Regions from separate parts of the Paenibacillus sp. FSL P4-0184 genome, predicted to be linked through region 1. Evidence: predicted binding sites of a transcription regulator. Region 1 holds the regulator's gene; each other region holds the start of a gene.

Region 1 (3,216 bases):
AAGGTACAGCTCCCTTTCTAGTAATATATCTTTTTTGATTATATAACACACCTGTGTGTTTATCCAAAGTTTCATATCCAATTCAATGATCTAATTATCAGAAACACAAAAGGCTGTAACTTTGCAATCGCAGAAAGTCACAGCCTTTCAGTTATTCGTTATGATCTTAGACTACCGTTTAAGCAGTCCATCAAATGATTCTTGTGCCTTACGACGGATTGCTTCCTCATCTAGCGTTACACATTCTCCGTGTTTTACAACCTGTTTACCATTCACCCATACATGCTCAACATCCTTGGCACTGGCAGAGTATACAGCATGAGACAACAGATCTGTGTGTGGTAGCAAATGCGGCTGGTCTATATCAATCGCGATAAAGTCCGCTTTCATGCCAACAGCGAGTCTACCCACATCATTTAAAAAGATAGACTTTGCGCCATACTCTGTAGCTATACGCAGCGCTTCCGGAGCTGGAACAGCCGTCGGATCACCACTTACACCTTTATGGATGAGGGCTGCAAGACGCATCTCTTCAAACATATCCAGGTTATTATTGCTTGCCGCACCATCTGTACCCAGTGATACCTTCACACCAGCCTTTAGAAGATCCGTAACCCGAGCCACTCCACTAGCAAGTTTCAGATTACTTCCTGGGTTATGAGACACGCCTACATCATGACGCGCCAGTATCTCGATCTCTTCATCATTCAAATGAACGCCATGTGCAACAATAGACGGACGTGTGAACATTCCAAGCTTCTCTAAATGCGCTACTGGCCGAAGTCCGTAATCCACCACATTCTGCTCCACTTCGCGTTTGGTCTCGGACATATGGGTATGCATCGGTAAATCCAAATCATGTGCCGCTTGAACAAACTTAACAAAGAAGTCCGGTGGGCAAGTATATGGGGCGTGTGGCGAGATCATCGTCGTAATTCTACCATCAGCCTTACCATGCCAATTTCGTGCAAAAGAAATCGCTTCCGCAAGCTTGTGATTTTGTACTTCCTCTGGGCATAATCCGATTACGCCTCTCATCAATACGGAACGGATGCCTGATAATTCGACTACCTCTGCTACTCGATCCATATGATCATACATATCCAAGAAGGTTGTAGTACCACCTTTTAGCATTTCCAGTACCGACAAGGAGGTTCCCCAGTATACATCTTCTCCAGTGAATTTCGCTTCCATCGGCCACATCTTCTCTTGAAGCCACACCTGAAGTGCTAAATCATCTCCATAACCACGAAGCAATGACATTGCCGCATGGCCATGTGTGTTTACCAGACCTGGCATAAACAGCAGACGACTGCCATCAACAACTTGCACATCATCTTCCATTAAAGGCTCTTCTTTTCCTATGTAAGTGATCAAATCATCTTCAATAGTCATATATCCATTCAGAACCGGCTCATCCGTTCCCGGAATAAGAAAACGCCCGCCCTTAATAATCGTTTTACTGCTCTTCATTTCCGGTTTCTTCCTTTCCGTCTTTCAAATAATAAGCAAGGCTTTGCAAATCCGTTGTAAAATCGGCAGCATGAACCCGGATATTCGATGGTGTTTTTAGAATCACTGGTGCAAAATTCAAAATCGCCTCGATGCCAGACTCAATGAGAATATCTGCTACATTCTGCGCTTCTGAATCAGGCACAGTAATTATCCCAATTCGAATACCTTGCTCACGAATCGTCTGACCAAGCTCCTCCATCGGTTGAACGGTAAGAGAGTTGATTTTCCGCCCTACCTTAGGTGCATAGGAGTCAAATATAGCGGTAATCTTCATAGTATCTTTCAGATAAGCATTGTAATTAGATAATGCATGTCCAAGGTTACCGGCACCTACTAAAGCCACATTCAATTGTTGATCCAGCTTCAGAATATGACGGATTTTTTCAATAAGATAAGTTACGTCATACCCGATACCTTTTCTACCAAAGTCTCCAAAATAAGCTAAATCTTTACGAATTTGAGCAGGATTCAAATCAAGTTTTTGTCCTAGTTCTTGTGAGGAAACGGTTAATATTTCACGTTTCTGGAGATCATTCAAGAAACGCAAGTACACAGGAAGTCTGCGAACAACGGCTTCTGATATTTTATCCGATTTCATAATTTACCTCCTAATTTAAGTGATATTCTGTTCAAATCCTATCGAAATATCTGCACCTCGTCTCAAGGAAGAGCGGTATTCTTATACCGCCCTTCCTTGTAGAGTGATTAATAAGATCGATGACGTTCTTTTCAAGAAACGCCTCCGTCTTCCAACCACTCCGCTATACGAGGAACCATTTGATCCGTAAGCATATGCTCCATTTTCGGGCCAGGCAACGAATAGAGGAAATACTTCCCATAGTGAGATTCGATCACCCTTGTGTCATACACAATAACAATACCCCGATCTTGCGCTGTCCGTACCAGCCTCCCAAATCCTTGCTTGAAGCGAATAACCGCCTGAGGAACAGACAACTTCATAAACGGATTCTTTTTCTGGGCTTGTAATAACTCAGACTTCGCTTCCGCTAGGGGGTGGTTTGGCGGTTGAAATGGGAGTCTCACGATGGCCAAGCATGTTAATGCTTCACCTGGAATATCTACACCCTCCCAAAAGCTGCTTGTTCCTAACAGTACAGAAGCTGCACTGTCCTGAAAACGGCGGATCAGCTTGCTACGGCTGCCCCCCTCCACGCCTTGACCTAACACCGTGATCTCTTGTGAGGCTAGAGCCTCTTTCAGAGGATCGTAAACCTGGCGTAGCATCTTGTAAGAAGTAAACAGGACAAGCATCCGCCCACGTGTTGTAATAGCTGCTTCTGCTAGTGACTGTACGAGTGTATCGACAAATCGGGCATCGCCTACACTACCCTTCACACTTGGGAAATCCCGCGGAATAACTAACAGCGCCTGCTCCCGATACTTAAAGGGAGAAGGCAGGAGTGATGTCATCAGACGCCCCTCTTCCGCAGCTTCATTAAGTCCGAGATTATCAATCATAAACTGGAAAGATTTATCGACAGAGAGTGTCGCCGAAGTTAGTACGATACTTTTCTTCTTGTCGAAAAACAGCTCCTTAAGCTGAGTACTAACATCAACAGGAACGGCATACAACTGTAGCGATTTACTGCGATAATTTCCATTCGCCTCCAGCCAATATACTACATTCTCATCATTTAATCCCATAAAAAACCGTACTTGCTCACGTATAGAAGCTAAATC
Region 2 (3,216 bases), 290 kb from region 1:
GCTGTTGACATACGCTGCTAATCCTAGTGAAGAAGGCCTGACATCGCTTCGTGAGTCATTGTCTGAGCTGGAGAGTGAGCATGATGGTGCGGGCGATATTTTGAGAAAAATACGTAGTATAACAGATGATTTCACTCCACCGGCGCATGCTTGCACTACCTATCGATTGACATATGCCCGGCTGGAAGAGCTGGAGAGTATGACTTTTGAACACGTTCATTTGGAGAATAATATATTGTTCCCTAGGTTTCAGTGAAGATGAATAGTGTTCTAAAGAGTCCCTTAGGGGGCTTTTTTTATAGGGAATTATAGAATGTACAGAAAAGCGGATAACTCCGTTGAAAAAGGTAGAAGAAATGATCGTGAAAAATATGGGTAAGATCGATTGATGGATGGATGGCAGGCAGGTTGGCGGAAGGATGCTTAAACGCGGACTACGAGATAGCGCCGAATGAGCAAAAAGAGGGGAATAAAGGTTAGCTTTCAAAGTTTTTTGCCAATTTTTAATATCATTGGGGAGATAATTAAAGGTACTGAGAAGTAAGCTTATTATTACTTATTTGAGAACATGGCTTGTTTAAGTTATCCTTAAAAAGACAGTATACATAACTTTACAAGCCTGAGACGCTATATGGTCATTAGGCGGGACAAGGCGGTGCCAGGATGCCCATGCGATCTTTGTGGAAATTGATGTTAGGATTAGTCATTGTATTCATAATAGGTGGATGCTCTACTAACAATGACGGCAATAGTAATGCTAATAATGGTGTGGCAGGATCAGAGGGACCGACAATATCGATAAGGGTTGGTGATAATGAACTGCTTACTAAACCATCAGATAGGTTACTTAGTGGGAGTTATAGAAATGGAATATCGATCATGGAGCTACTGAAAGGTAGTAATGTTGTCACATTTGCTGAGGATAACTCAAGCATTGTTTCGGTAAAGGATTTTTCGCTAGAGGCGGGAATGGTTTGGGAGCTTCAGATGGGCGGTCAAATCATTGGGAATGCGGATTGGAATAATACTGTAGGGTATGATTCACAGCTAGTCTTCACCGCGAAGTCGAAGGACCATCAAGCACCACTTCAAACTGTAAGGCTGACCTTGAACGGTGGAAGTGTAGAAGTAGACTTGCATCATACGTATATTATGTTATTTAAAGAGGATTTAACTGTAAGAGATTTGCTCAAAAGCTGTAGCAGCGTACATTTGGCCGATGACAATAAAAAGGTGCTTTCCGTCGACGATTATACTCCTCTTAGTAATGAAGAATGGAAGCTGAAGGTGAACGGAAAACAACTACTCGATGATGGAATGGATATGAAGCTCAGGGCTCAAGATGAATTGGAGATTTTATTGACTTTACGCTAAAAAATCGTACATTAAGCCAGATCAACGGTTGTTCAGAATCGTTAATCGGGCTTTTTATGTGGAAAAGATATCTAACAATTATCAGTACACTAAAGTGTGAAAATATTCACAATTGAAGTGACTGCAATCACAATGACGACTTGAATTTGAACCGTATAATTCCAATATGTAGAAGAGAAATTGATCAGGTATTCATAAGCTTGAGGAGGCACCTAACCATGACAACGATAAGAGAAAAACTAGTATTAGTCGGCAACGGTATGGCAGGCATAGGTACGATTGAGCAGATATTGAAGCTGGGTGGAGCTTATGACATCACGGTTTTTGGAAGTGAACCTCACCCCAATTACAATCGGATCATGTTGTCTTATGTTCTTGAAGGAAGTAAGAGCCTTAATGATATCATCCTAAACGACTGGAATTGGTATGAAGACAATAATATAACTCTACACACGGGAACAACGGTCACACGAATTGATGAAGGCTCGAAGCAAGTTGTTACGGATAGTGGGATGATAGTCCCCTACGACAAGGTAATTATTGCGACAGGCTCGAATTCGTTTATTTTACCTGTACCTGGCAGTGATAAAGAGGGCGTTGTAGGATTCCGGGACATTTCAGACTGTGATGCGATGCTGGCAGCGGCCAAACAATACAGCAAAGCAGCTGTTATCGGCGGAGGTTTGCTTGGGTTGGAAGCGGCAAAAGGTCTTGTGAACCTTGGTATGGATGTTACCGTAGTTCATTTGATGGAAGATCTGATGGAGCGTCAGCTTGATCGGAATGCCTCCTCGATGCTGCAAGCTGAGCTGGAGCGTCAAGGCGTGAAATTTGCTATGGGCAAACAAACGGTAGAATTGAGCGGGGAACAGAGAGTAAGTGGATTGCGTTTTAGTGATGGCAGTACGCTTGCTGCAGATTTTGTGGTAATGGCTGTTGGAATCAAACCGAACGTGACATTGGCAAAACATAGCGGAATCTCCGTAAATCGTGGGATCGTGGTGGATGATTATTTGCAAACTTCCATGCAGAATGTATATTCCATCGGCGAATGTGCTGAGCATCGCGGTATGTGTTACGGACTGGTGGCTCCACTATTTGAACAAGGCATGGTTCTAGCTAAACATTTATGTGGTAGCGATACCAAGCCTTATGAAGGTTCGATTGTTTCCACGAAGCTTAAAATATCTGGGGTGGATGTATTTTCTGCAGGTGAGTTTTTGGATTCTACTGAACACACTGTGATCTCAAGCAAAGATGAATGGAAGAAAACTTATAAGAAAATTTTGCTCAAAAATAATGTGATTGTCGGTGCGGTCTTATTCGGTGATGTGACGGAGTCTGCGAATCTTCAAAAGTTAGTAAAACAAGGCGCAGTAATGACCGATGAGATTTATACGGAGGTTATGGGAACAGGCTGCTGCGGTGGCGGAGCTAAGAAGAGCACATCCGTGGAAGCAATGGCGGACGAAGAAATTGTCTGCGGCTGCAATGGTGTAACTAAAAAAGCGATCGTAGATGCTGTTACTGAACATGGTTTTACTACTGTGGATGAGATCAAAGCATGCACTGGCGCTACTCGCTCTTGTGGTGGTTGTAAACCCGTAGTAGAACAAATCCTGCAATTTGTCTTAGGTGACAGTTTCCAGCAAGCTGCTAAGCAAGGTATTTGTGGGTGCACAACGCTTAGCCGTGATGAAATTGTTGCTGAAATTACAGCTAAAGGTCTTAAAACAACAAAAGAGGTCATGAATGTACTCGGTTGGAAACAAGAGGAAGGCTGCTCTAAGTGTCGTCCGGCGATTAACTATTATCTAGGGATGATGAACCCTGATACCCATC
Region 3 (3,216 bases), 2.1 Mb from region 1:
TAAACAATCCTTACATTCCTCTCGCAGAGGACCAACGCAAGGAACTGAACCTACCGAACAATGTTAAGGATGGGGTTGTCGTTCTGGATGCTGTTGGACCTGCACAAGAAGCGGGAATACAGTTCAATGATGTAATTACGAAATTTAATGATGAACCGATTACATCCACGCTTTCCCTTCGCAAGTATTTATATAATCAGACGAAGATTGGTGAGGATCTGAAGATTACCTATTATCGAAATGGGAAAGTCAATCAGACTACAGTAAAACTTCTTGAAAAACCAGAGGAATAATATGCTGGAAGTCGGCATATAATGATATAGCAGTAATGACAAGTAGAGCGGACTACCCCTTCAGTTGAGAAGGTAGAGCTTCCTGAAATAGCGATACTCTGTATCGCTATCGGGGATCTATTTCTTCTAAAGTTTTGATAAATATGGCAATTATAAGCTGATTTAATCAATTTTGGGCTGACTGGCAACCCTTACATTGGAAGGTAATACTTATTAGGGTAGAAACGGATATATACGGATGCCAGCTTGCCTTTGCTAATCAGGTGTGGTAATATGATATCAATCATACATTTAGTCCCTAATTTTCGCATTGAAAAGGGCTGTTATATTTGGTAATACAACCTTTTTCAATGTGTGAATTTTTTCTTTGTTTGAAGATAAAAAGAACATATTAATTTAAATTTGTGGAGGTAACACACATGCAAACAGGTACAGTTAAATGGTTCAACGCAGAAAAAGGATTCGGATTTATCGAAGTTGAAGGCGGAAGCGACGTATTCGTTCACTTCAGCGCAATCACTGGCGACGGCTTCAAAACTTTGGACGAAGGCCAACGCGTTGAATTCAACGTTGTTCAAGGCAACCGTGGACCACAAGCCGAAAACGTTGTAAAACTGTAATAATAGAAGAAACCGTCCCAGCTTGTGAAAGTTGGGACGGTCTTTTTATATCTAGTTAGTCACTATTGACTTACAGGATGGGAGGAACGGCAATGAACTACCGGAAGAAACCTTTGGAAGAAATACCGGAAGAAAATACCGCGATTTGGGCGTGTACCAATGATGGATGCAACGGATGGATGAGGGATAATTTCGCATTTGAACATGCGCCTTCTTGCCGTCTATGTGACTCTCCAATGGTTCGCAGCACGAAGATGCTACCACAATTGCTTAATTCGAATGGCGATCTCAAATCGCTGAAGAAGGGTATTTCCATTACCTAACCAATGCCTTTATGAGTCAAGCTTGTTATAGAGCAGTGAACAACTTCAAGACGGTCAAACCGTCTTATTTTTTTTGCTTTTTTTAAGGTAAATTGTGATTTTTGTCACAAATCATTTGAATTTCACCGTTAAAAGTACCCCTTTGTGTGACATTTATCACAAAACGACGTCTAAATTTTTGACACAATATAATTAACGAAAAGGGGAGAAGGAAGGGAAAAATATGGATACAGTAATGCTGTCGCGTATACAATTTGCGTCGACGACAATATTCCACTATTTCTTTGTACCGGTATCAATCGGACTAGCGCTCTTGATTGCGATCATGGAGACCATGTACGTTAGAAAAGGCAATGAAGAGTACAAAAGAATGGCACAGTTCTGGGGAAAGCTGTTTCTCATCAACTTTGCAGTAGGGGTAGTTACAGGTATTTTGCAGGAATTTCAGTTCGGGATGAACTGGTCTGATTATTCACGTTTTGTGGGTGATGTCTTCGGGGCTCCGCTTGCAGTTGAAGCATTGGCAGCCTTTTTTCTGGAGTCTACTTTTATTGGCATCTGGATATTCGGCTGGGACAAAGTGTCCAAAAGAGTGCACTTGTTATCCATCTGGCTGGTAGCATTTGGTACGATGTTATCCGCTTTCTGGATTCTAGCAGCGAACTCCTTTATGCAGCACCCTGTGGGATTTGAGATAAATAATGGACGTGCAGAAATGAATGATTTCTTCGCGCTCATTACGAATGGACAATTGCTGGTTGAATTCCCGCACACGGTTCTTGCTGCGTATGCAACAGGCGCCTTCCTTGTAACGGGTATTAGTGCGTATAAGATATTGAAGAAACAAGATGTATCTTTCTTTAAGAAATCTTTTCAAATTGCAGCAATCGTAGGTATCATTTCTTCTATTGGTGTAGCCGTGGCAGGCCATGCGCAAGCACAGTATTTGGTTGAGACTCAACCTATGAAGATGGCGGCTTCAGAAGGATTGTGGGGTAAGAGTGGAGACCCGGCACCTTGGACCGTATGGGCAAACATTGATCCTGAGAAGCAAGAAAGTACTGGAGAATTTCAAATTCCGTATATGCTGAGCTTCCTTTCATACAGTAAATTTTCCGGTGAAGTTAAAGGTATGCTTGAACTGCAAGCTGAGTATGAGCAAACCTATGGCCCCGGTGACTATATCCCGCCTGTACGTACGACATTCTGGAGTTTCCGGATCATGGTTCTAGCAGGAACATTGATGATTGTACTGGGTATGTACGCAATGTATTTAATGTGGCGCAAAAAGATGGACCGTCCAAACACTTGGTTTATGCGGTTTATGTTATGGGGACTATTGCTTCCTCCAATCGCGAATACAGCGGGTTGGGTCATGACCGAATTCGGGCGTCAGCCATGGACGGTATTCGGACTGATGACAACGGAAGACAGTGTGTCGCCTAATATTACGAGTGGTCAGGTTCTATTCTCTGTTATTTCCTTTACAGCGATTTACGCCATTCTCGGATTAGTTCTAATTGGTTTGTTTATGAAAGTGATTAAAAAAGGTCCTTATGCGATGGATAACGATCACGGGGATTCGCATGATCCATATAACGAGGAGGGCGCCCAATGATGTCTCTTAATGAATTGTGGTTTGTGCTCATTGCAGTTCTGTTTATAGGGTTCTTCTTCCTGGAGGGTTTCGATTTCGGCGTAGGGATGGAAACACAAATTCTCGCTAAGAATGATACAGAGCGCCGGATTCTGATTAACTCGATCGGACCCTTCTGGGATGGAAACGAGGTATGGCTAATTACTGCTGCAGGTGCAATGTTTGCGGCTTTCCCTGAGTGGTATGCAACGTTGTTTAGCGGATTTTACATTCCCTTTGTCTTTGCTTTATTAGCTTTGATTGCACGTGGTGTTGCTTTTGAATTTAGAGGTAAACGGGATTCCGTAGCTTGGAAAAAAACTTGGGATGTGTGTATCTTTTTC
Region 4 (3,216 bases), 170 kb from region 1:
AACAGCAAGCTTCATTAATGGAAATTAACATGGGCATTTGGGAAGGAATGAACACAGATCAGATTGAACAAGAATATCCATTACAGTACACCCATTTTTTCACCAGACCTGATCTTTTTATTCCTCTAGCCCCAGGTGAGACCTATAGTCAGCTTGAACAAAGAGTAACGCCGACTATTGAGCGTATCATTAACGATAATGAAGGACATGAGGTACTTATTGTCACGCATCGGATGACCCTGAAAGTAATTATGGCTCATTTTCTCAATAAATCATTGCAGGAATTAGGGGAACTACCGGATATTCTCTCTACAGCATTGTGTAAAGTAACCCTAACTGACAACCATACAACCATCGATCTGTACGGCGATACTTCACATTATCAATGAATCCTTCTCAAAAATAAAAAAGGAAACTCCGATTTAAATGGGGTTCCCTTTTTAGACTTGAATTTTAAATTTCCACACTTTTGATTGTAAAGCTGCGGACCTTCATCCATTTTCCTGAAATAAATTCGTCAATTGTTTTCGTCTTCGGTCTAACACAAAAACGATGCTTGCTCCCTTTATCAAAACCAACCGCTTCAAAAATCAGGCCGTCACCTATTTGCTCCTTAAAAAACACTTGCTTAAGTCCCAATCTATTTAACATTTCAAGTTTTACACTTTCGATATATGTGCGTGAATACTCCTTAGACATATGTGTTCCTCCTAGTAGTGGTAGTAATATTATAAGTTCAATATTAAGAAAATCAACTGAAGATCACATAATCACAAAAAGAAAAAAGCCAACCCATAGTCTATGGATTGGCTTCTACTGTATAAGTTGATTACGAAATTATTTAACTTCTGTTGTTCCAGTCACTTTTCCATCAATAACAGCTGATGTTTTCAGATCTTCGCTTGCGAAGTAGAGGTTACCATCAATAGTGGCGGTTTCAGGCAGAGTAAAGCCTTTCGCTTCTACATAAACATCGCCTTTAATCGTTCCGCCTTCAACTTTCAAATTCTCACTTTGTACTGTAAACTTTGGTACGGTTAGTGTATAAGTAGCAGTGATCTTGTGATCAGCATCTTGCGAATAAAGGGCAATCTTACGGTAGATGTCGCCATCTGCGGCTCCTTTATTACGGAATTCTCCAGCTACAACAACCTCATCAGGAATCGTTACATCATTTAGAATCGCAACAATCCAGTTTCCATCTTTGCTAACAGCCTTAGTAAATGCATCTGCTTGATTCACGATCGAAGCTGTAGTGACAGCATCTGTCTGCTCAGCAGCCGGAGCTGAAGTTGCCGCCGAATTGTTTGCTTTATCCTCATTTGCTCCACAACCTGCCAATACTGCTACCGAAACCCCAGCCACTAAAATCATTTTAAATAGTCTCATTTTCGATTCCCCCTAATTTTGATTATGAATTAATTATATATTAAAATTCTTAATAATTAAGTGAATAATTTCACAAATTTGTGTCAGTATCTAAAGCGGTTTCACAGCGCGCGCTCTTCCCGATTAAGATTCGTTCCCATGAGTCACACCTCTTCTCGCTGACTGATTTAGGTTCTTAAATCTATTTACCCAAATTATAAAAATGAACACAAGCATCATTTGCTTCTTGGTATAAAGTCAATCGTTGACTCTTTTCAAGTGTTAATGATAATATTTGGAAATAAATATCTCAGCAAGGGAGAAGTTTACTGGTGAAAAAAACTACAATGAAAGACATCGCGCTACAAGCTAATGTCTCCGTTGCGACTGTAAGCTATGTTCTGAACCGCGTCGATAACCAAACCATTCCTGAGAAGACCCGCAATCAAATTCTGTCACTTGCCGAAGAACTTCATTACATTCCTAATCTAGCAGCCCGTTCGCTTGCCAATAAAAAAACGGGATTAGTAGGGGTACTTGTCCATAATTCTGCTTATATGCCAACTTGGAAACTCTATGCCCAATTCACATTTATTCGTGCTTTGGAACAGCGTTTAACGGATGCCGGATATCATACGCTGCTATATTCTCTTGGTACTGACCATCCTTCTCTGAATATCATCGTCGAAAGAAAGCTCGAAGCCGTCTTTCTGATCGATGTGCACGATGAATCCTTCTATTCGATTTCCAATCATTTTGTAGAAGGTATCCCCTTGATTTTGATCGACAGCATGATTGAAGATAAGCTGTTTAAGCAAGTTCTTTACAATTATCGTTCAGCTCTACAAAAGGTAATGCCGGAGGATCTTTCACAGGTTTGTTTAATTATGGAGAGCTTCAATAACTCCCTGCTCACTAACTTTATCCAAGATAGTCTTCCTTTACCTGAGAAAGCAATATTCAAAGTTCAAAATATGAAAGAATTGAATACAATCTTATCGGAGGGGATCTACAAAGAGGCCATAATTATTAATGAGTTTATCGGAAGTTGTGTTGAAAAATCCGGGGTATTCGCACGTCTTTCTGTTCTATGTACCTGTAATTGCCCAGAAATGCTTGGAGAAGACGTTCAGAAATTCATATTCACTGGGGATAAATCAGCCACTGCTTTTGAACTAATGCAGGAGTTATTACATCGTCCTGACTACTCCAAACAAGAGAATAATCGTTATTTTGTTGATTAATTTTTTTTCGATATTCACTTAAGCGTTTAAGTTGAGAGGAGAGTTACCCATGACAGATCCTGTATTAGCAAAACATGCATCCACCACCGCTCAATCCTATCCAACCCTTTGGGGAAACCGGAGATTTATGCTGCTACTCAGCTCCTATTCCATTTCTTTGTTTGGAAATACCTTTCACAGCATTGCTTTAAGTTTATGGGTACTTCAGACGACCGGAAGCGCTAAAATGATTGCCATTATTACGATAATCAATTTATTGCTCAGTTCTTTACTCGGATCGATAGGAGGCACACTCGCAGACAGGATCAATCGCAGAAGTATTATGTTAATCACTGATTTGATAAGCTGCGGTCTAGCAGTTACGCTTGCTTTGGCCATTTCCATGTCTTCTACATCATTCATTATCGTGGCCATATTAACGGGACTTACGACAGTCTCAGCATTATTCCAATCCCCTGCGTATCAAGCTTCAATTACCACTGTAGTTGGAAAAGAACATGTACAAAAAGCAGTCGGGATTCTGAACCTGTCAGAGAATGTCTTTCGGACGATTGGGTATTCCGCTGGAGGTATTTTTGTAGCGAGTTTTGGAGCGGCAGATGCC

What was found. The regulator Rex, encoded in region 1, represses fermentation and respiration genes when NADH is low (regulators of the CRP and FNR family bind a similar motif). The targets are predictions, from matches to a motif close to TTGTGAAATATTTCACAA.
Region 2: the regulator Rex is predicted to act here: its motif matches at 1,469-1,486, upstream of nirB (nitrite reductase large subunit NirB).
Region 3: the regulator Rex is predicted to act here: its motif matches at 1,329-1,346, upstream of MKY52_RS09375 (cytochrome ubiquinol oxidase subunit I).
Region 4: the regulator Rex is predicted to act here: its motif matches at 1,448-1,465, upstream of MKY52_RS19505 (polymer-forming cytoskeletal protein).

Annotation. Positions count from the first base shown of each region.
Region 1 covers NZ_JBBORN010000001.1:4,270,167-4,273,382, reverse strand. The annotation lists gene MKY52_RS18755 (cell wall elongation regulator TseB-like domain-containing protein) at 1-2, opposite strand, end outside; gene MKY52_RS18750 (amidohydrolase) at 172-1,473, opposite strand; gene MKY52_RS18745 (redox-sensing transcriptional repressor Rex) at 1,460-2,113, opposite strand; gene dinG (ATP-dependent DNA helicase DinG) at 2,245-3,216, opposite strand, start outside.
Region 2 covers NZ_JBBORN010000001.1:3,975,217-3,978,432, forward strand. The annotation lists gene ric (iron-sulfur cluster repair di-iron protein) at 1-256, shown strand, start outside; gene MKY52_RS17360 (hypothetical protein) at 664-1,374, shown strand; gene nirB (nitrite reductase large subunit NirB) at 1,593-3,216, shown strand, end outside.
Region 3 covers NZ_JBBORN010000001.1:2,168,875-2,172,090, forward strand. The annotation lists gene MKY52_RS09360 (S1C family serine protease) at 1-293, shown strand, start outside; gene MKY52_RS09365 (cold-shock protein) at 713-913, shown strand; gene MKY52_RS09370 (cold-shock protein) at 1,006-1,236, shown strand; gene MKY52_RS09375 (cytochrome ubiquinol oxidase subunit I) at 1,460-2,854, shown strand; gene cydB (cytochrome d ubiquinol oxidase subunit II) at 2,851-3,216, shown strand, end outside.
Region 4 covers NZ_JBBORN010000001.1:4,441,634-4,444,849, reverse strand. The annotation lists gene MKY52_RS19515 (histidine phosphatase family protein) at 1-389, shown strand, start outside; gene MKY52_RS19510 (hypothetical protein) at 454-699, opposite strand; gene MKY52_RS19505 (polymer-forming cytoskeletal protein) at 838-1,389, opposite strand; gene MKY52_RS19500 (LacI family DNA-binding transcriptional regulator) at 1,701-2,612, shown strand; gene MKY52_RS19495 (MFS transporter) at 2,662-3,216, shown strand, end outside.